4 regions of the Arthrobacter sp. B10-11 genome follow, and region 1 is predicted to be linked to each of the others. Evidence: predicted binding sites of a transcription regulator. Region 1 holds the regulator's gene; each other region holds the start of a gene.

Evidence for each region. Region 1 encodes HrcA, which represses chaperone genes, less so after heat shock. Its sites were predicted from a motif close to TTNGCACTCGNNNNNNNCGAGTGCNAA; they were not measured.
Region 2: groES (co-chaperone GroES) is a predicted target of HrcA. The motif match lies at 2,544-2,570, and genes of this name have one in related genera.
Region 3: RW112_RS03100 (FmdB family zinc ribbon protein) is a predicted target of HrcA. The motif match lies at 3,085-3,111, and genes of this name have one in related genera.
Region 4: groL (chaperonin GroEL) is a predicted target of HrcA. The motif match lies at 2,891-2,917, and genes of this name have one in related genera.

The regions. Positions count from the first base shown of each region.
Region 1 covers NZ_JAWMTH010000003.1:342,529-347,785, reverse strand. The annotation lists gene lepA (translation elongation factor 4) at 1-675, shown strand, start outside; gene hemW (radical SAM family heme chaperone HemW) at 712-1,941, shown strand; gene RW112_RS11525 (DUF4870 domain-containing protein) at 1,990-2,409, opposite strand; gene RW112_RS11520 (DUF3097 domain-containing protein) at 2,520-3,371, opposite strand; gene hrcA (heat-inducible transcriptional repressor HrcA) at 3,619-4,632, shown strand; gene dnaJ (molecular chaperone DnaJ) at 4,745-5,257, shown strand, end outside.
Region 2 covers NZ_JAWMTH010000001.1:688,974-694,230, forward strand. The annotation lists gene RW112_RS03200 (response regulator transcription factor) at 1-215, opposite strand, end outside; gene groL (chaperonin GroEL) at 397-2,007, opposite strand; gene groES (co-chaperone GroES) at 2,092-2,385, opposite strand; gene RW112_RS03215 (hypothetical protein) at 2,592-2,990, opposite strand; gene RW112_RS03220 (class I SAM-dependent methyltransferase) at 3,059-4,303, shown strand; gene RW112_RS03225 (shikimate 5-dehydrogenase) at 4,320-5,150, opposite strand; gene RW112_RS03230 (glycoside hydrolase family 3 protein) at 5,209-5,257, opposite strand, start outside.
Region 3 covers NZ_JAWMTH010000001.1:657,175-662,431, forward strand. The annotation lists gene RW112_RS03080 (hypothetical protein) at 1-482, opposite strand, end outside; gene RW112_RS03085 (GNAT family protein) at 823-1,440, opposite strand; gene galU (UTP--glucose-1-phosphate uridylyltransferase GalU) at 1,447-2,352, opposite strand; gene RW112_RS03095 (5-formyltetrahydrofolate cyclo-ligase) at 2,463-3,059, shown strand; gene RW112_RS03100 (FmdB family zinc ribbon protein) at 3,197-3,442, shown strand; gene RW112_RS03105 (Flp pilus assembly protein CpaB) at 3,553-4,281, shown strand; gene RW112_RS03110 (AAA family ATPase) at 4,357-5,257, opposite strand, start outside.
Region 4 covers NZ_JAWMTH010000006.1:42,432-47,688, forward strand. The annotation lists gene RW112_RS17530 (DUF3263 domain-containing protein) at 126-431, shown strand; gene RW112_RS17535 (LytR C-terminal domain-containing protein) at 481-1,125, shown strand; gene RW112_RS17540 (cold-shock protein) at 1,289-1,492, shown strand; gene RW112_RS17545 (ABC transporter substrate-binding protein) at 1,492-2,805, shown strand; gene groL (chaperonin GroEL) at 3,098-4,726, shown strand; gene RW112_RS17555 (ABC transporter substrate-binding protein) at 4,812-5,257, opposite strand, start outside.

The DNA.
Region 1 (5,257 bases):
AAGGTTGTCCATGTCACCAACCCCAGCGAATACCCCACCGGCAAGATCGCCGAGGTCCGGGAGCCGATGGTGTCCGCCACCATCCTCGCGCCGAACGAGTTCGTCGGTGCGATCATGGAGCTGTGCCAGAGCCGCCGCGGCGTGATGGGCGGCATGGACTACCTTTCCGAGGACCGGGTGGAAATCCGGTACCGCCTGCCGCTGGCCGAAATCGTCTTCGACTTCTTCGACATCCTCAAGTCCAAGACCCGTGGTTACGGCTCGCTGGACTGGAAGGCCGACGGCGACCAGGTTGCCGACCTTGTGAAGGTTGACATCATGCTCCAGGGTGAACAGGTGGACGCCTTCAGCGCCATCACCCACCGGGACAAGGCCTATGCCTACGGCGTGATGATGACCACCAAGCTGCGTGAGCTCATTCCCCGGCAGCAGTTCGAGGTGCCCATCCAGGCGGCCATCGGTTCCCGGATCATCGCCCGTGAAAGCATCCGCGCCATCCGCAAGGATGTCCTTGCCAAGTGCTACGGCGGTGACATCACCCGTAAGCGCAAACTTCTGGAAAAGCAGAAGGAAGGCAAGAAGCGCATGAAGATGGTGGGCCGTGTGGAAGTGCCGCAGGAAGCCTTCATCGCAGCGCTCACCACGGACGAATCCAAGGACAAGGCCAAGAAGTAGTGATGATCGTGGCCGGAACTTCCGGAGGCCGCACCCGTGCCTAGCGTTCTACCGCTGGGCGACCCGGCGCCGTCGGACGGCCTGCTTCCCGAGCAGGCCGCCGACGGAGCTGCGCAGCGGGGATTCGGACTCTACGTCCACATTCCCTTCTGTGCCGTCCGCTGCGGCTACTGCGACTTCAACACCTACACCGCAACCGAGCTCGGCGGCGGGGCATCGCAGGACGCCTACGCCTCCACGGCCATCACCGAGGTGGAGTTCGCCGCCAAGGCGCTGCAAGGCAGCGGACTGCCTGCCCGGCAGCTCGGCACCGTCTTTTTCGGCGGCGGCACGCCCACACTGCTGCCCGCGGAGGACCTGGCCCGCATCCTCGCCGCCTCAATAGCGCAATGGGGGCTGGCGCCCGGGGCCGAAGTCACCACCGAAGCCAACCCGGATTCAGTCACACCCGAGTCGCTGCAGCTGCTGGCTGATGCCGGCTTCACCCGCGTTTCCTTCGGGATGCAGTCCGCAGTCCCGCATGTTCTGAAGGTGCTCGACCGCACCCACACGCCCAGCAGGGTGCCGCAGGTGGTGCAGTGGGCACGTGACGCCGGCCTAGCGGTCAGCCTGGACCTCATCTACGGCACCCCCGGCGAATCCCTCGAGGACTGGCGGTGTTCGCTCGAAACCGCCTTGTCGTACGGGCCGGACCACATCAGCGCCTATGCCCTGATCGTGGAGGACGGCACCAAGCTGGCCGCCCAGATCCGCCGGGGCGAAGTTCCCGGAATCGACGACGACGACCACGCGGCCAAGTACGAACTCGCCGACGAACTCATCACCGCCGCCGGCCTGGACTGGTACGAGGTCAGCAACTGGGCCCGTACGCCGGAGCAGGCGTGCCGGCACAACCTGGCGTACTGGCGCGGGGACGACTGGTGGGGCATCGGCCCCGGGGCTCACTCACACGTCGGCGGAGTCCGCTGGTGGAACGTGAAGCACCCCACCGCCTACGCGGGCAGGCTCGCCGCCGGGGCATCGCCGGCAGCCGGCAGGGAAACGCTCGACGCCGAGACCCGGAACGTCGAGCGCGTGATGCTGGAGGCGAGGCTGAGCAGCGGACTTGAGGTGTCAGAGCTGGGATCCTCCGGACGGCACGCCGTCGCCGGGCTGATCGCGGATGGCCTGGTGGATCCCGCAGCGGCCTTCCGGGGCCGGCTTGTCCTCACCCTGAAGGGGAGGCTCCTTGCCGACGCCGTGGTCAGAAGGATCCTGCCCGACTAAGTTGCGGGATCCGGCCGGCTGCCGTCCCGGCCGGTTGAATCCGGCTGGTTACATGATCCAGCGCAGGTTGTAGTCATAGCGGTGCGGCTGTCCGCGGTTTACGTGGATCCCGGCTGCCACCGAGAAGCACGTCACGGCGATCCAGATCAGTGTGGCCAGCACCGCGAAGATATTGCCCACCACAGGCAGCATCACCAGGACGTTGCAGATGACAGCGGCGATCGTGGGCGGCAGGGTGAAGTTCAGGGCTTCCTTGGATTCCTGCGCCGTGAACGGGCCGCGGTCCTTGAAAATAAGGTAGATCAACAGCGACGGGACGCACCCTAGGATGCCGCCGAAGTGGGCGAGGGTTGCCCATTGCCGGTCTTCGTTGGCCGTCAGCGGCAGGGCATTGGCGGGGACACCATGATACTGGGGCTGGCCATGGCCGGCCTGGTTGTCCCGTTGTTCGCGTGCGTCTTCTGCCACGGTGTCGTCCTTCGGATTGCAGTGGTGCGGTGGTTCCCGGAAAAGCGGACGCTGCAAGAAAAGCAACAACCGCCGTATCAAGAATACTGGGTCAGGAGTGCAAGTTGCCCCTAAGGGACCGTCAGGAAGTCGATGACCTCTTCCACCCTGCCCAGCAGCGACGGTTCCAGGTCCGCGTAGCTGCGGACTGCACCCAGTAGCTTCTGCCAGCCGAGGCCGATGTCCTCCTTGGTCTCGTGCGGCCAGCCGAAGGCCGTCAGGATTCCGGTCTTCCAGTCCACGCCCCTCGGGACGACCGGCCACGCGTCTATGCCGAGGACGGCCGGCCGGATGGCCTGCCACACGTCCACGTACGGGTGGCCCACAATCAGCACGTTACCGGCGGCACCGGGGGAGGCCATCACGGCCTCAGCGATCCGTGATTCCTTGGAATTGGCAACCAGGTGGTCCACGAGCACTCCCAGCCGCCGGCCGGGGCCGGGCCGGAACGCGGCCACTGCCGCAGCGAGGTCGTCAATGCCGTGCAAAGGCTCGACGACGATGCCCTCCACGCGGAGGTCGTCACCCCAGACTTTTTCCACGAGTTCGGCGTCGTGCTTGCCTTCCACCCAGATGCGGCTGGCTTTGGCCACCTGCGCACGCTGGCCGGCCACCCGCACCGAACCCGACGCCGTCCTGCCGGCTGCCGCGGAAGCTGACTGCGCCCGGGGCGCCGGTGGCATCAGCCGGATCGGCAGGCCTTCCAGGAGGAAGCCGTAGCCAAGCCGGAAGGTGCGTGACTTGCCGCGCCGGTCCTCCAGGGCCACCACATGCATGCCGCCGGACTTTTCCACCCTGGTGACGGCCCCCACCCAGCCGGACTGGACGTCCTCCAGCACCATGCCCCGCTCCACCGGCACTTCGGGAAGCTCCGATTTCCGGGGAACCGTGATGTCCTGCGGGCCCCAGTTCTGGTACGACATCCGTTAGACACAACCTTGCGCTAGAAAAAGTGAAAGAAGGGAAGCGAACAGGCCGGCTGCGGCTATGCGGCGTGCACGTCCTGTTCCGCGCCGGAGTTTCGCCCGGAGCGGTACCAATGCTAACAACGGGGCGACTCATATTAGACTGGTTAGCACTTAGACATGACGAGTGCTAACTGTCGCCCGGGCAGATGCGCTGGTCCCCGCACCGGGGCCGCAGCCCGGCAAAGCCGATCGGAGGTGGAGAATGAGCGAACCACGCAAGCTTGAAGTATTGCGCGCCATCGTGGAGGACTACGTCCATTCCCGCGAACCTGTGGGCTCCAAGGCGCTGGTGGAGAGGCACCACCTCGGGGTTTCCAGCGCCACCATCCGCAATGACATGGCAGCGCTGGAAGACGAGGGCCTGATCACGGCGCCGCACACCAGCGCAGGCCGGATCCCCACCGACAAGGGCTACCGGCTGTTCGTCGACCAGATCTCTGCCGTCAAGCCGCTGTCGCCGGCTGAGCGCCGCGCCATCCAAACGCTGCTGGAAGGGTCGGAGGACCTGGACGACGTCCTGGAGCGCACGGTGCGGCTGCTGTCGCAGCTGACCAACCAGGTGGCCGTGGTGCAATATCCGCACCTTAGCCGGGCCATGGTGCGGCACATCGAATTCGTGCTGCTGGCCCCGCGCCAGGTCCTTGCCGTTCTCATTGCGGACACAGGAAAAGTCGAGCAGCGGGTTATCGACGTCGGACAGGAACTCAGCGACGAGGCCCTCGCAGGACTCAGGACACGGTTCCTGAAAAGCCTGGCCGGGACGCCTCTGAGCCTGCTCCCGCAGGCGCTTCCCGCCGTCGTCGCCGGCTGCGAACCCTCCCGCCGGCACGCAGCCCAAGGGCTGGCCCGCGGCCTGGACGCCCTTGCCAGCAGCACCCGCGAGGAGCGGATGGTCATGGCCGGTACCGCCAACCTCGCGCGGTCCAACGTTGATTTCCCGCTCAGCATCGGCCCGGTCCTCGAAGCCCTCGAGGAGCAGGTGGTGATGCTCCGCCTCCTGAGCGAGATGGCGCAGGACCCGCGCGGCGTCACGGTCAGTATCGGCCGGGAGAACCCGTACGACGGCCTCGCGGAAGCCTCGGTGGTGGCCACGGGCTACGGCCCCGGTTCCAGTGCCAAGGTGGGCGTGCTGGGCCCCACCCGGATGGACTATCCCACCACCATGGCCGCGGTTCGTGCCGTGGCACGCTACCTTTCCAGGATCCTCGGGCCGTAAACGGTAATACATCAGCCACCCGGGCCTCCGTGCCCCGGCTTCCGGGGGACGGCAGCAGCATCATAGACACCCAAGGCATTACAGGCAGTACAACCAGGAAGAGATACGAACTTTGAGCAGCCACTACGACGTTCTTGGAGTCTCGCCCGAAGCGACGGGCGAAGAGATCAAGAAGGCCTACCGAAAGCTTGCGCGCACCTTGCACCCGGACGTGAACCCCGGTGAGGATGCCTCGGACCGCTTCAAGGCCGTCACGCACGCCTATGAAGTGCTGTCCGATCCGCAGAAGCGCCGTGTCTATGACACCACCGGTAACGAGAACGGCACCGACAACGGTTTCGGCGGCGCCGGCTACTCGGGGCAGGGCTTTGCCTTCCAGGACATCTTCGACACCTTCTTCGGTGCGGGCGGCTCGGCCGGCCCGGCATCGCGGGTCCGCCGCGGGCAGGACGCCCTCATCAGCGTCCGCATCGACCTCCGCGACGCCGTTTTTGGGGTCAACAAGAAGCTGGAAGTGGACACTGCCGTCACGTGCCCCACCTGTGAGGGCTCCTGCTGCCAGCCCGGCAGCCACCCCGTGCGCTGCGACATCTGCGGCGGCAGCGGCCAGGTCCAGCGGGCCGTC
Region 2 (5,257 bases), on a different contig from region 1:
CCGACGACGAGGTATTCCTCATGGGCGCGGGTGAGGGTGTCAATTCCCGAGGCAAACTTGCCGGTCAGGATTTCCACGGTGGCCAGGCGCTCGAGGTCGGGCGCAGGAAGCCCGCCGCGCTGGTCGGCGTCCAGCAAGTCCTCGAAGGCCTCGGTCCAGCGATGCCCTTCGAAGGCGGAACGGCCCCGGTCAAGGCCGGCTTCAGACGATGCCATGATGCCTCCCCGCACCTTTTAAGCGCCACGGTACGCCGGGGTGCCGGGGTGCACAAGCGTCCGCAGAAAGGCCGGGAAAGGAGTGTCAAGAGGTTGACGGGCACCAAAAAAGGCCGGCCCGGCGAGGGCGGTTCCTGGGAACCTCCCGCGCCGGGCCGGCCTTTACAGCACTTCCTGGAAGCTAGTGCTGGTGACCTGCGTGCTCGTCCTCTTCGGCCGGCTTTTCGACAACGAGGGTCTCGGTGGTGAGAACCAGCGCTGCGATGGAAGCGGCGTTACGGAGGGCTGCGCGCGTCACCTTGACGGGGTCGATGACGCCTGCAGCGATGAGGTCTTCGTACTCGCCGGTCTTGGCGTTGAAGCCGTGGTGGACGGCGGATTCCGCAACCTTGGCAGCTACGACGTAGCCGTCAAAGCCGGCGTTCTGGGCGATCCACCGTACAGGCTGGACCAGTGCGCGGCGGACGATGCCCACAGCGGCAGCTGCATCGCCTTCAAGGGCGGTGACTGCGGGGTCCTCATCCAGCGCCTTGAGGGCGTGGATCAGGGCGGAACCGCCACCGGCAACGATGCCTTCTTCGAGGGCGGCGCGGGTGGAGGACACAGCGTCCTCGATGCGGTGCTTCTTTTCCTTCAGCTCGACCTCGGTGGCTGCGCCAACCTTGATCACGCCGATGCCGCCGGCCAGCTTGGCCAGGCGCTCCTGGAGCTTTTCCTTGTCCCAGTCGGAATCGGTGCGGGTCAGCTCGGCGCGGAGCTGGGCAACACGTGCCGCGACGTCCTCGGCCGATCCGGCACCGTCAACGATGGTGGTGTTGTCCTTGGTGACCGTGATGCGGCGTGCCGTACCGAGCACCTCGAGGCCAACGGAATCCAGGCTCAGGCCGAGTTCCGGGGAAACAACCTGCGCGCCGGTAAGCGTTGCAATGTCCTGCAGCATGGCCTTGCGGCGGTCGCCGAAGCCGGGAGCCTTGACGGCAACGACGTTCAGGGTGCCGCGGATGCGGTTGACGATCAGCGTGGACAGGGCCTCGCCCTCGACGTCCTCGGCGATGATGAACAGCGGCTTGGAGCTCTGCAGCGCCTTCTCCAGCAGCGGCAGGAAGTCCTGCACCGAGGAGATCTTGCCCTGGTTGATCAGGATGAGCGCGTCTTCGAGGACTGCTTCCTGGCGTTCAGCGTCGGTGACGAAGTACGGGGAGAGGTAACCCTTGTCGAACTGCATGCCCTCGGTAAGGACCAGTTCGGTCTGCGTGGTGGAGGACTCCTCGATGGTGATCACACCATCCTTGCCGACCTTGCCGAAAGCCTCGGCCAGGAGCTCGCCGATCTCATCGCTCTGGGCGGAGATGGCTGCCACGTTCGCAACCTGGGTGCCCTCGACGGGACGCGCGTTCTCGAGCAGGCGGGCTGCGACGGCCTCAACCGAGACCTCGATGCCGCGCTTGATCTGGCCCGGGGCGGCGCCGGCGGCAACGTTGCGCAGGCCTTCCTTGACCAGTGCCTGGGCGAGGACGGTGGCGGTGGTGGTGCCGTCGCCGGCAACGTCGTTGGTCTTGGTGGCGACTTCCTTGGCCAGCTGCGCGCCAAGGTTTTCGAACGGGTCATCCAGTTCGACTTCGCGGGCGATGGTCACGCCGTCGTTCGTAATGGTGGGAGCGCCCCACTTCTTGTCCAGCACGACGTTGCGGCCGCGGGGGCCAAGCGTCACCTTGACAGTGTTGGCGAGCTTATCGATGCCGGCTTCAAGCGACCGGCGGGCAGCGTCGTTAAACGCAAGCTGCTTTGCCATGGTTTTGTCCTTTCGAGACAGAAACCCCGCGCCGCTGACCTGTCGGAAATGAATCAGACTGATCGGCGGCGCGGGGTCAAAGAGTTACTTTACGACGATCGCCAGAACGTCGCGGGCGGACAGCACGAGGTACTCGGTGCCGCCGGTCTTGACTTCGGTTCCGCCGTACTTGGAGTAGATAACAACGTCGCCAACGGCAACGTCGACCGGAACGCGGTTGCCGTCTTCGAAGCGGCCGGGGCCTACTGCAACGACTTCGCCTTCCTGCGGCTTCTCCTGTGCGGAGTCCGGGATGACCAGGCCGGAAGCCGTGGTCTGCTCGGCTTCGAGCGGGCGAACAACAATACGATCCTCAAGAGGCTTAATAGAGACCGACACTCGGACCTCTCCTTTTCGTCAGCAAATTCATGGACTGGAAAACTGTTGCGCCTGAGCGTGCAAACCGTCGTCGCGGTGCCGGCAGCAGCGTGGCTGGCAGTTCTTCATGTGTTAGCACCCTCCTAGGGAGAGTGCTAATGATGACTCTATGTAAATCGTTAGCACTCGGTCAAGGCGAGTGCCAGAATTTCGTCCCGGGTGAACGGTTAGCGTCCTGCCAGGTCCTCAAAGTCGACGTCGTCCCCGCCGTCCGTGTCGTCGTCGTTCGTCACGTTGCGGTTCTTGTAGAGCACCACGGCGGCGGCGAGTGCCGTAACAACCGAGGCGATCAGGAACACGAGGGCGCCCGTGCGGACTGCGGTGTACGACTCGCGGATCTGCCGCGCCTCCTCGGTGTCGTCCTGGATGTTCTGGCCACCCACCGAGTAGACAGTCGCGTTGAAGGAGTCCAGGAAGAAGATGATCACCAGGAGTGCCAGGCAGACGACGGCAATGGCGGCTCCGGTGATCAGCGCGGGGCGGGCGTACCTGGCAAGGCCCGTGTGCTGGTGGTGGTCATTGCTCTGATCATCGACCGGTGGCTGCGGCCCTGCGCTGTCTTCCATGTCTCCAACCCTATCGGCACCGCGGGCGCCGGGCTGCTCGATGCGTCGCCTCGATTAGGCTTGATGACATGGCTGACGCACCGCAGGACCTGATCGCCCCCCTCCTGACCAGCGAAGGCTGGGAGCTGCTGGCGTCGTTGGGTCCGTACCGGGAAGATGAAGCGTTCAAGCTCAATGAGTCCCTGCGCAAAGCCGGCCACTCCCCCGCACTGGTGTCTGCCGCCCTTACCCAGTCCCGGCTGCGGACCAAGGCTGAGGCCAAGTTCGGCGAATTCGCCAGGCAGATGATCTTCACTCCGGCCGGGTTGGAGCAGGCCACGCGCCTCAACGTCGCAGCCCGGCACGCAGAACGCTTCGCCGCTGCGGGCATCGAACACGTGGCTGACCTCGGCTGCGGGCTGGGCGCCGATTCGATGGCCCTGGCCTCCATGGACATCAGGGTGACCGCCGTGGAGATGGACGAAACCACCGCCGCCTGCGCCACCATGAACCTGATTCCGTTCCCGCACGCCAGCGTGCTCCACTCGGATGCCACCTCAGTCCCGCTCGACGGCGTGGGCGGCGTCTGGCTCGATCCGGCCCGCCGCACCACCTCGACGTCAGGCACGCGGCGGATCTGGGACCCGGAGGAATTCTCCCCGCCGCTGTCCTTCGTGGAATCCCTCGCCCACTCCGGACTGGCAGTCGGCGTGAAAATGGGGCCCGGCATCCCGCACGAGTCCGTGCCGGCCGGTTGCGAGGCGCAATGGGTTTCGGTCGGCGGCGACGTCACCGAGGTGACGCTGTGGTTCAACGCGGTCAGCCGGCCAGGCATCCGGCGGGCTGCCCTGCTACTGGGCCCGCAGGGCGCTGCGGAAATCACCAGCACGGAAGAGTTCGACGCCGGACCGGTAGCCCCGGTGGGCCCCGTGGAAGGGTACTTGTACGAGCCGGACGGAGCAGTCATCCGGGCCGGGCTCGTGGCGGATGTCGCGTTGCGGCTGGGCGGCCACCTCGTGGACGAGCACATCGCCTACATCTGCGCACCGGAGCTCGTGGACACCCCGTTCGCCAGGGCCTACAAAGTCCTGGAGGTCATGCCTTTCAACGTCAAGGCGCTCAAGGCATGGGTGAAGCAGAACAACATCGGCGTGCTGGACATCAAGAAACGGGGCACGTCGGTCACTCCGGAGGAGCTGCGCAGGCAGTTGCTCTCCGGCAGCAGGAACGCAGGCAAGGGGTCCAAGGGCAAAAAGACGGCCACCCTGGTCCTCACCAGGATCGGCGAGGACCGGGTGGCCATCTCGGTTGAACCGGTCCAGGACCGGGTTTAGGCCACGTTCCCCGCGGCTACTGCGCCCGCATGAAGTCCTCGGCCGCCCGGACCTGCTCGTCCGTGGGCCGGACGCCCGTGTACAGCACAAACTGCTCCAGTGCTTGGATTGTGGCTACTTCCGCGCCGGTAATAACCGTCTTTCCGGCAGCCCGGGCTGCCTTGACGAGGGGCGTTTCAGCCGGCAGCGCAACGACGTCGAACACCACCTTCGCGGCATCCACCGCCTCCGGCGGGAAGGACAGCGAGTCGGCGTCGGGACCGCCCGCCATGCCGACGGGCGTCACGTTGATGATCATGTCCGCCGTGCCGCCCGCCTCCGCAGCCGGCAGTTCGGCACTCCACTTGAACCCGTAGAGATCGGCGAGCGCCTTCCCGGACGCCTCATTGCGGGCGATGATCGTGACGTCGGAGAATCCTGCGTCGCGGAGGGCAGCCGCGGTGGCCTTGGCCATGCCGCCGGATCCCTTGAGCAGCACCGAATAGCCGGCAGGGACGGCATTGCGCTGCAGCAGCTGCTCGATCGCGGTGTAGTCGGTGTTGTAGGCCGTGAGGCGGCCGCCGTCGTTCACGATCGTGTTGACCGAATCGATGGCCTTGGCCGAGGGGTCCATGGCGTCAACCAGCGCAATGACGTCTTCCTTGTACGGCATGGACACCGCGCAGCCCCGGATACCCAGGCCCCTGACGCCCGCGATGGCTTGGGCGAGGTCCGTCGGCGCGAAGGCCTTGTAGATCCAGTTCAGTCCCAGCTGCTCGTACAGGTGGTTGTGGAAGCGGGTCCCGTTGTTGCTCGGCCGGGCCGAGAGGGAAATGCACAGGGTCATGTCTTTATTCAGAATTGGCACGGGTCCATTAAACGCCTCCGCAGTCCGGACAGCACTGTTACGCCACGCGGCAGCGGCGTCAGCAGCCGCTTCCGGGCGCATGGGGGCCGACGGCGGCGGGCAGTTTT
Region 3 (5,257 bases), on a different contig from region 1:
GTGTCCCCGGAGGCCTTCGCCTCGGCGAGGGCCGCTTCACGCAGTTCCTGGGCCGTCAGCGGCTTGACCTTCGGTTTGTTGCCCGCCTCTGCGTCAAAAAGCGGGCTCTCCGGGGCATCCACCGCCGGTTCCCTGCTGGGCCGGGGGACGGCAACGCGCATCTGCCGCTGCGGGGCAGTCATGGCTGCGCGGAATGCCGCATTCATCCTGGCGCGCCGGTCGCGCACCGCCAGCCGCCGCAGTAGAGCCACGGCTGCTACAGCCGTCAGGAAGGCGCCAACAGGCAGCCAGGACGATCCCAGTCCAAAAATACGGAGGACGCCCGCCACAACGCCTGTTAGCAGGGAAACCAAGCCCACCAGGGCGATCGCGCATCGTCCGTACCGGATCTTCAGTGCGCCCGGACGCGCCTTGGCCGGCTTCGGGCCGGCGGCGGGTGTCAGGGATGCCTGCGCGGATCCGGTGGCCTGCTTGGTTTCCATTGGTTTCTCCTGCTGGGCGGTCATTTTCATGACGTTTCCGGCTTGGGGGGTTTGTTCGGAAAAGTTGATGTCGGACGTCAGCTCGGCTGCGTGTTGAAGCTGATGCCGGCGGTTCCTGAGTACATAGGGGGCCACCCACACAATCCAGAGCGCGACAGCGACAACAAGGATCACTGAGCTGCTAAGGGGGAAGTCCACATTCAAAACCGTATGAGCAATTGGCCGGCAGCTCTTGCATTAGCTCCGGTGTGTCGCAGGGCAGGTGGCAAATCAATGGACTTATGACGGGAAACACAACGCGGTAGAGTCCGGACGGCCTCGCTGGACAGCAACCGCCGGCTCAGGCCGGGCGGCTCCTCAGCCATCTGGCCAGCAGTCCCTCCGGAACTTCTTCGGACGTCAGGGCGAAGGAGCGGTGGTCCGCCCATTCGCCGTTGATGTGCAGGAACCGCGGCCGGTAGCCCTCGTCCCGGAACCCCAGCTTCTCCACGACCCGGAGGCTGGGCCCGTTTTCAGGCCGGATGTTGATTTCCATCCGGTGCAGCCCAAGGCTGCCGAAGCAGTAGTCGGTGGCCATGGCCACAGCCGTGGGCGCAATCCCCCGCCCGGCACAGGACTTGTCCACCCAGTAGCCAAGCGTCGCCATCATCGCCGATCCCCAGACGATGGACGACACCGTCAACTGGCCCACAATCGCAGGATCGCGCCGGGCAGGTGTGCGTTCTGCGATCACAAAAGGCAGTGCGGTGGCCTGCGCAGCCTGCGCGTTGAGGGACCTGACCATCTGTCGGTAGTCCGGCAGCGCCCCTCCGGGAGCAGGATTGGAGGCTTCCCAGGGAGCGAGCCATTCGGCGTTGCGGGAGCGGACCGCCATCCATTCCTTGCGGTCGCGGTACCGGATGGGGCGCAGCACAATGTCGCCGCATTCCAGCGTCACCGGCCAGATGCTGCCCCGCACGGGACGTTACTTGGCCAGGGAGGCAGTGAATTCCGGCAGCCACTCGCGCAGGCCGGGGCCGAGGTCGTCGCTGTCGCAGGCCAGCTGCACGCAAGCCTTGAGGTAGCTGAGCTTATCGCCGGTGTCGTAGCGGCGGCCGCGGAACACAACACCGTAAACGCCGTATCCTTCGCCCTCCCCTGCAGCAAGTTCCTGGAGGGCATCGGTGAGCTGGATTTCCCCGCCCCTGCCCGGTTCGGTGTGTTCGAGGACATCGAAGACCGCCGGGTGGAGGACGTAGCGGCCGATCACGGCCAGGTTGGACGGCGCTTCGGCGGCCTCGGGCTTTTCCACAAGCTTCCGGATCCGCACGAACCCGTTCATGTCGGTGTCGTCGATGTCGGCGCAGCCGTAGGCGCTGATCTGGGAGGGCTCCACTTCAATCAGTGCTACCACGGAGCCGCCGGTCTGGGCCTGGACTTCGATCATCTTGCTGAGCAGTTCGTCGCGTGCGTCGATGAGGTCATCGCCAAGCAGCACTGCGAAGGGTTCATGGCCGACGTGCTGCCTCGCACGCAACACGGCATGGCCGAGGCCCATCGGGTCACCCTGGCGCACGTAGTGGATGTCGCCGAGGTTGCTTGCGGCCTGGATGGCTTCGAGCTTGGTGGTGTCGCCCTTGGCCTCAAGGGTGGACTCCAGCGAAGGGACCCGGTCGAAGTGGTCTTCGAGGGCGCGCTTGTTCCGGCCGGTGATCATCAGGATGTCCGTGAGGCCAACGTTGACCGCTTCCTCGACTACATACTGGATCGCGGGCTTGTCCACGACCGGCAGCATTTCCTTGGGCATGGCCTTGGTGGCCGGAAGGAACCTGGTGCCGAGGCCGGCAGCAGGAATGACAGCCTTGCGGATGGAAGTATTGGTGGTAGTCACTGGACTAATCTAGCGTCAGGGGCCAAACATTGGGTAATTGCACTGACGCGCCAGGCTGGCCTGCACGGGGCCTTGGTGCAGGACCTCCCGACATGGAAGGACGGGCACTCATGCCGTCGAAGGAAGAGATCCGCTCGGCCCACAGGCTCCGGCGTGCCGCGTTGTCACCCGCCGGGCTGGAGGCGGCCGGTGCCGGCATCGCCCGCCACGGACTGCAGTGGGCCACCATGGTTGCCGCGGGCGAGCGGAGCACTTTTGCCGTGTACCTGGGGGTGGGTTCCGAGCCGCCCACGCTGCCGCTCATTGCCGCATTGCACAGCACCGGGCACCGCGTGCTTCTGCCGGTCTGCGGACCTTCCCGCACCCTCTCGTGGGTCTACTGGACCCCAGCCACCCGGTTCGCCCGCAGCAGCTACGCACCCATCGATGAACCCGTCGGGGAACAGCACGGCACCGAGGCCATGCAGGAAGCGGCCGGGATCTTCGCTCCTGCCACCGCAGTGGACCTGTCCGGTAACCGGATCGGCCAGGGCGGCGGCTACTACGACAAATTCCTCGCCGGACTGGAAGCGGACGGACTGCCTGTGCCTGCAGCTGCGGTGGTGTTCGACCACGAAGTCCTGCCGGCCGGAAGCATCCCGGCAGAGTCCTTCGACCATAAGATCCCGGTAGCGGTCACGCCATCACACCTCACGAAGCTAATGTGAAGCGCGCCGTCTGCGGATGATAGAATTGGCACTCAGGCCCTGCGACTGCTAAAGGACGGAACCTGTCGAGACCAAAATCGGCAGGATTTGCCCCGGCAGCACGGGACCTGCTCGTTTGTCCCAGAGGAGGATTTCCAGTGCCCACGTATGCATACGCCTGCAAGGACTGCAGCCACGCCTTTGAGATCGTGCAGTCGTTCACCGACAGCTCCCTCACCTCCTGCCCTGAGTGCGAGGGTACCCTGCGCAAGAAGTTCAACAGCGTCGGCGTCGTCTTCAAGGGTTCCGGCTTCTACCGGACCGACTCGCGGGAATCCAAGGGCAGCAGCGTCTCACCTGCCCCGGCGTCCGCTCCGGCACCTGCCGCCGCAGCAGCCAGCTGAGAGCACACCCCACCGTCGCTGCCACAGGGCGGTCATTCGCCTAGAGCGGTTGTCCACATAGGACGACGGCGGGCTGTCCGCACCCCGTGCGGCCTCCGTAGCCTGACGACATGCCCTCCAGCCTCCGCACCCACGGACTTTCGTCGCCCCGGCAGAGCTTTCGGTCCCGAAGCCCTGGCCGTTCCGGACCGCCCGCCCCCCGGCGCCTCGCTTCGTGGCTCACCCGCAACCGCCGGCTCCTTGTTGCGCTCCTTCTGTGCGCTGCCGCCGGCATCACCGTCCAGCAACTGACACCCGCGCCGGCCCACACGGTCACTGCCCTCGCCTCGGCGCGGGATCTTCCCGCGGGAGCCGCGCTGTCCGGGGCTGACGTATTGCCGGTCAGCGTGCCGCCCGGGATGATGCCCGCCGGAGCCTTCACCGACGCCGCCGCCCTTGAAGGCAAGCAGCTGGCAGCCCCTCTCCGGAAGGGCCAGCTGCTTTCGGATACACAGCTGCTGGGACCCGGCCTGCTGGCGGGCACCCCTCCCGGCTCGGCGGCTGTGCCGTTGAGGATGGCTGATCCGTCGTCGATCCAGCTGGTGGCTCCCGGCCAGCTCGTCAACATCGTCATGACCAACGGCACCGACTACGGCAAGGCGGCTGAATCAGAAGTGCTGGCAGCTTCCGTACCCGTCCTCTGGACATCAGGACAGGGCGGACAAACCGGGCAGTGGCTTGGCACAGGCGAAACCGAGGGCCTCATAGTGGTCGCCGCCGATCCCGACCAGGCGCGCCGCCTCGCCGGCTCCTCGACCCAGGGCAAACTCTTCTTCGTACTCGTTGGAGCACAGGGCTAGCCGCAGCGGGCTGGCTGCAGCGGGCCGGCTGCACCGACCCGGACCATCCGGCCCCCTCGCCTGGCGGGGGCGGGCTCAGCCCCAGTGCGGTGGTTTCTGCTCCTGAAGCCAGGCATCGTGGTCATAGTCCGAGCCGTGATCGCCCCAGCGCTTCGGGTCATCCTCGGAAGCCTTGTTCGGCAGCACGCCCGCCGGAACGCCCGCCCCTGCTGCCTGGCGGGGCCCGTCGGCCGCCGCATCGTCCGTCCTGCCGTGAGAGGCGCTCTGGCTGTCCGCTGTTCTGCTGTTGGTGTCCATGCTTTTTTCCTTGATATCTTCCGCTTCGGCAGAGCTGGCCGCGCGTCCCTCGTCCGTCCCGCCCGGCTCGGCGTTGTTCAACGTCAGGTTGTCTACATCATCCTCGAAGAACGCTTGCGAGGTTGAGGAGAAACCTGCGGCAACCGGCTTCTCCAAGCCCAGGTAACCGCCGATCCGGTCGGCGCAGGCGGAGGGATCGGTGAACACCTCGATTGTCCACAACGGCATGTAACGCCAGCCCAGCCGTTCCAACAACTGCGGCCGGAGCCGGCTCCGTTCCCGGACGCTCATTCGCCGGTACTGCTCAGTGCCGTCGGACTCAATGGCTACAGGCCGCGGAATCTCGGCGTCATCCTGGCCGATGGAATTCACCGGATCCGCAGCCGCGGCAACGTCGATCACGCCGTCGTACTGGTGCCAGACCCTGGCACCGCGGGCACGCAGCCTATCCCCCAGGTCGGCCACCAGGGGGTCGGCCCCGAGTGCCTGCTCGCTCGCTGCCGCGCGGGAGGCCGGAGTCCCCAGGTCGGTGTTACCGGCGATTTCGCGGTTGAGCAGTTCATAGAAGTCGGCTGCCCCGTGGCTGAGACGGCTGACGTCCAGATCCTCCGGTTTGAAGCAGGTAAGCACGTGCAGGGAACGCCTGGCCCGGGTCATGGCCAGGGCGAATTTTGCCCGG
Region 4 (5,257 bases), on a different contig from region 1:
GCACGTCACCCGGCGTAAATGACAGGCGTGTTATTCGCCCGTACCATGGAAAGTGACTTTGACCGGATCAAGTGAAGGATTTTGCCGTGGCCGAACCAGTGCGCGATGACCTCTCACTGGCGGGCATAGGCAGCGAAAATGCGGGGAACGCGTACTCCCTCCCCGCACCGCAGCCGGGCTCCAGGCTGAGCGGGCGGGACCAGCAGATGCTGGCGCTCGAACGGCAGTGGTGGAAGTATGCAGGGGCCAAGGAGCAGGCAATTCGGGAGCTGTTCGACCTCTCCGCCACGCACTACTACCAGATCCTCAACACGCTGATTGACACCGAGGACGCCCTGGCCCACGACCCCATGCTCGTGAAGAGATTGCGTAGACTACGTACGTCACGCCAACGGGCACGCACGGCGCGCCGTTTGGGTTCTGACGCTTAACAGTCAGGGCCGGGCAACCAGCGAGAACCAACAAGGACATCGTTTTACCATGACCAAATACGCTCGGGATGAATTCGACAGGGTCCCGGAGACCTCCTCACGACAGGGTGTACACCGGGTCGCCTCCGAGTCCTCCCGGCGCAGGCTGGGTCCGATCCTGGCCGTCGGCGTTGTGGCGCTGGCCATCGGACTGGTTGCCTTCCTTTTCCTGCCGAAGCTGGGAATTACTCCTTCCGGCAGCCCGCTGATGGCGGCAGGGTCGGCGCTCAGCAGCCCTTCGGCCTCCGCGGAGACGCCCCAAGGCACGGCGTCCCCGGGTGCCGAACCCAGCGCAGACCCGGGCGCGGTGCCCTCCGCCAGCGAGACGCCGTCCGCCGGCAGCCCGCCCTCGGAAGTTCCTTCTGCCGAGGCGCAAGCCGTCGATAAGTCCCAGGCAGTGGCGGTCTACAACGGAACCACCACCGCGGGGCTTGCCGGCCGTGTGAGCAGCACCGTGGCAGGCGAGGGCTGGACCCTGGGCCCGGTGGGCAACTGGGGCGGAATGCCGCAGCAATCCTCCGTCATCTACTACAGCGGCGCTGAGCAAAAAGCGAACGCCGAGGCGCTGGGGGAGCTCCTGAACATCACCTCGCTGGTGGACTCCGCCGAGTTCCAACAGCCGGTGGTCGTGGTCCTCGGGCCCGGCTTCCAGTAAGGGAATTCGGTTACGCCTGAATAACTATTGAGGGCGCGCAGGCCGCGATCCTGCGCCCGGCAAACGGCAATGGCTACAGTGATTCCGGATGCCGCACCACAGCGGACCGTCCCAACGGCGCACAGTGAGGTGGGCCGAACAAAGCAACCGGAAAGTGGGCAACATGGCAACGGGAACCGTCAAATGGTTCAATGCCGAAAAAGGCTATGGCTTCATCACCGTTGACGCCTCCGGAGACGACGTCTTCGTGCACTGGTCGGCCATCGAAGGCGAGGGCTACCGCGCCCTCGACGAAGGACAGCGGGTGCAGTTCGAAGTCGGTGAAGGCGAGAAGGGTCCGCAGGCAGAAAACGTCCGGCCGGCCTGATGCTCTCCACCGCGGCAATGCACGGCACAGGCGTCCCCGCCCGCCCCGTTCGGCCCCGGCTGCGGATATCCGCAACGCTGGTCCTTGCGGCCGGAACGGCGCTCGTGCTTGCTGGCTGCTCCGGTCCGAGCGGCAACGTCCGGGTTGATGCCGTGGACGCCGGCGGTGACGGCACGCTGCGGATAGGGCTGATGCTGGACAACACCGGGAAGCAGTCCTTCCTCAACTCCGCGCAGCTTGCCGCGGCGAAACTGGCGGTCCAGGAGATCAACGCCGCAGGGGGCCACAAGGGGCGGCCGGTGGAGCTCCTCCCCGAGAACATCAGCGAGGACACAACCGCCCAGGCGAAGGAACTCGTGGCGGCCAAGGCGGATGTCGTCATCGGTCCGACCGACTCCAGCCGGGCCCCGGGGGCAATCGACGTCCTGTCGCGGGCCAAGGTGGCCGTCATCTCTCCGGCAAACACTGCGCACGGACTGACCAGGTACCGGAGCGGCGGATACTACTTCCGCACGTCGGCGGCCGACGTTGCCCAGGCTCCCGTGCTGGTCAAGCTGGCCAAGGACAGCGGGGCCCGGACAATCGCCATCCTGCACGAGGACGGCATCTACGGCAAGGACGTTTCCGTTGCCGTCGCCGCCGCGGCGAAGGCGGCCGGCCTCGGTACCGTGGCAGAGGCCGCGTTCACGTCCGGCCAGGCGCAGCAGGCGGCTGCAGCCGCCAAAGCCGCAGGCCCTGACGCCGTCGTCCTGGTGGCCCGCGCCGGAGCCCAGGGCGCCATAGCCGAACTCAACAACGCGGGGCTGGCCGGCAGCAAACTGATCCTCAGCGACGGTGCAATCAACCAGTACGGATCGGCCCTCGGATCCAAGGCCCTCGAGGGTGCCCGCGGCATCCTGCCTGGCGTGTTCCCGTCCGCGCACTTCCAGGGCGAGCTGGTGGCGGTTGATCCCGGACTCAAGGACATGACGTTTGCCGCGGAGGCATATGACGCCGTGAACCTGGCCGCCATTGCAGCGGCCGCGGCGCAGGACGACGCGGGCTCGTCCATTGCCGCGCAGCTGGTCGGGGTCTCCGGACAGCGCGGCCCCGGCGGTGTCGACAAGGGAACTGTCCAGCCGTGCAAGAGCTACAAGGATTGTGCCGGTGCCATCAGGGCCGGCAACCCCGCGGATTACGACGGCGAGTCCGGGCCGATCAGTTTCGATAGCAACGGCGATATCACCGCCGCCAACTACATGGTGTTCACCTACGGCGCAGACAACAGGGCCCGGATGAGCGGAAGTGAAAGGTCCGCCCGTGCCGGCGGCTGATCGCTACTAGCGTAGTGCAGGCCGCAGGAGCGCTTTCCGGGCAATCCCTGCTTGCACTCTCCCCGGGGGAGTGCTAATTATTGACTTAGCACTCCCACGGACTGACTGCTAACTCGATGCCCGGTTCCGGCCGGTTGCGAAGAGGGCGGAAGGACCAGGAGCGAAAGAAATACCTTGCTGGGTGAGATCCCATCCGCGTGGCATACAGAGGCCGCCGGTGAAGGGTCGTCCGTCGCGGGCGCCGCAGCGAAGGTTCATTCTTAACGACTGTCCCGAAAGGACTACTGCCGTTATGGCCAAGATCATTGCATTTGATGAAGAGGCACGCCGCGGTCTTGAGCGGGGCCTGAACATCCTCGCCGACGCCGTCAAGGTCACCCTCGGCCCGCGTGGACGCAACGTCGTCCTCGAAAAGAAGTGGGGCGCCCCCACGATCACCAACGATGGTGTTTCCATCGCCAAGGAGATCGAGCTGGACGATCCTTACGAAAAGATCGGCGCCGAGCTGGTCAAGGAAGTTGCCAAGAAGACGGATGACGTCGCTGGCGACGGCACCACCACGGCCACCGTGCTCGCACAGGCCCTGGTCAAGGAAGGCCTGCGCAACGTCGCTGCCGGCGCTGACCCGCTGTCCCTGAAGCGCGGCATCGAGAAGGCTGTTGAAGCCGTCACCACCGAGCTGCTCGCTTCCGCCAAGGAAATCGAAACCAAGGAAGAGATCGCCGCCACCGCGTCCATCTCCGCCGGTGACGACGAAATCGGCGCGCTGATCGCTGAGGCACTGGACAAGGTCGGCAAGGAAGGTGTCATCACCGTCGAGGAGTCCAACACCTTCGGCCTCGAGCTTGAGCTCACCGAAGGCATGCGCTTCGACAAGGGCTACATCTCCGCTTACTTCGTCACCGACGCTGAGCGCCAGGAAACGGTCCTCGAGGATCCGTACATCCTGATCGTCAACTCCAAGATCTCCAACGTCAAGGAACTGGTTGCTGTCCTCGAAAAGGTCATGCAGTCTTCCAAGCCGCTGCTGATCATTGCCGAAGACATCGAGGGCGAGGCCCTGGCCACCCTGATCGTCAACAAGATCCGTGGCACCTTCAAGTCCGTCGCCGTCAAGGCTCCGGGCTTCGGAGACCGCCGCAAGGCGCAGCTCGCGGACATCGCCATCCTCACCGGTGGCCAGGTCATCTCCGAGGAAGTCGGCCTCAAGCTTGAGACCGCCGGCCTCGAACTCCTGGGCAGGGCACGCAAGGTTGTTGTCACTAAGGACGAGACCACCATCGTCGAGGGTGCCGGCGACGCCGACCAGATCGCCGGCCGCGTTTCCCAGATCCGCGCCGAGATCGAGAACTCCGATTCGGACTACGACCGCGAGAAGCTGCAGGAACGCCTGGCCAAGCTGGCCGGCGGCGTTGCAGTCATCAAGGCCGGTGCCGCAACCGAAGTTGAGCTCAAGGAACGCAAGCACCGCATTGAGGACGCTGTCCGCAACGCGAAGGCTGCCGTTGAAGAAGGCATCGTTGCCGGTGGCGGCGTTGCCCTCATCCAGGCCGGCGCCAAGGCATTCGCCAACCTGCAGCTCGAAGGCGACGAAGCAACGGGCGCCAACATCGTCCGCGTTGCCATTGACGCGCCGCTGAAGCAGATCGCCTTCAACGCCGGCCTCGAGCCGGGCGTTGTTGTTGACAAGGTCCGCGGCCTGCCTGCCGGTCACGGCCTGAACGCCGCAACCGGACAGTATGTTGACCTGCTGGCTGCCGGCATCAACGACCCCGTCAAGGTCACGCGCTCTGCCCTGCAGAACGCTGCATCCATCGCGGGCCTGTTCCTCACCACCGAGGCCGTAGTGGCCGACAAGCCGGAGAAGAACGCTCCGGCCATGGGTGGCGGCGACGAGATGGGCGGCATGGGCGGGTTCTAATCCTCCCAACCGCGCCCAACGCGCAAAAAGTGCGGCTCCCTCATTTCGAGGGGGCCGCACTTTTTTGCAGCAGGAAGGCCCGGGACTATTTGCGGGCGGAGGCCAGCATCCCTTCGACCTCCTTCTTGAACTCCTCCGCGGCGGCGGAAGGCGACTTGCGGTCGTAAAGGACCTCGTCGGTGTAGCGCTTGATGACGTTCTGCACGCTGCCCGACCCGACCGGCGGCACAGGCGGTGCCTCGGCCATGTCGGGGTTGATGTCCTGGAGGAAGCCGACCACGGTGGTGTCAGCCGCTTTGAGCTTGGGCGTGATGTCTGCGAGAACTTCTGAGTTGGCAGGGATGCCGCGGTCGGTCATCAGGATGGCTCCCGCGGCGGGGCTGTTTGCCAGGTAGTTGATGAACGTTGCGGCCGCCTCCGGGTTCTTCGACCTCGACGACGCCGACCAGAACATGGTCGGTTTGTAATACATGCCGTTGTCTGCGGCCTGCCCGTCCATGCTCGGGGCGCGAAGCATCCTGATGCTGCTTC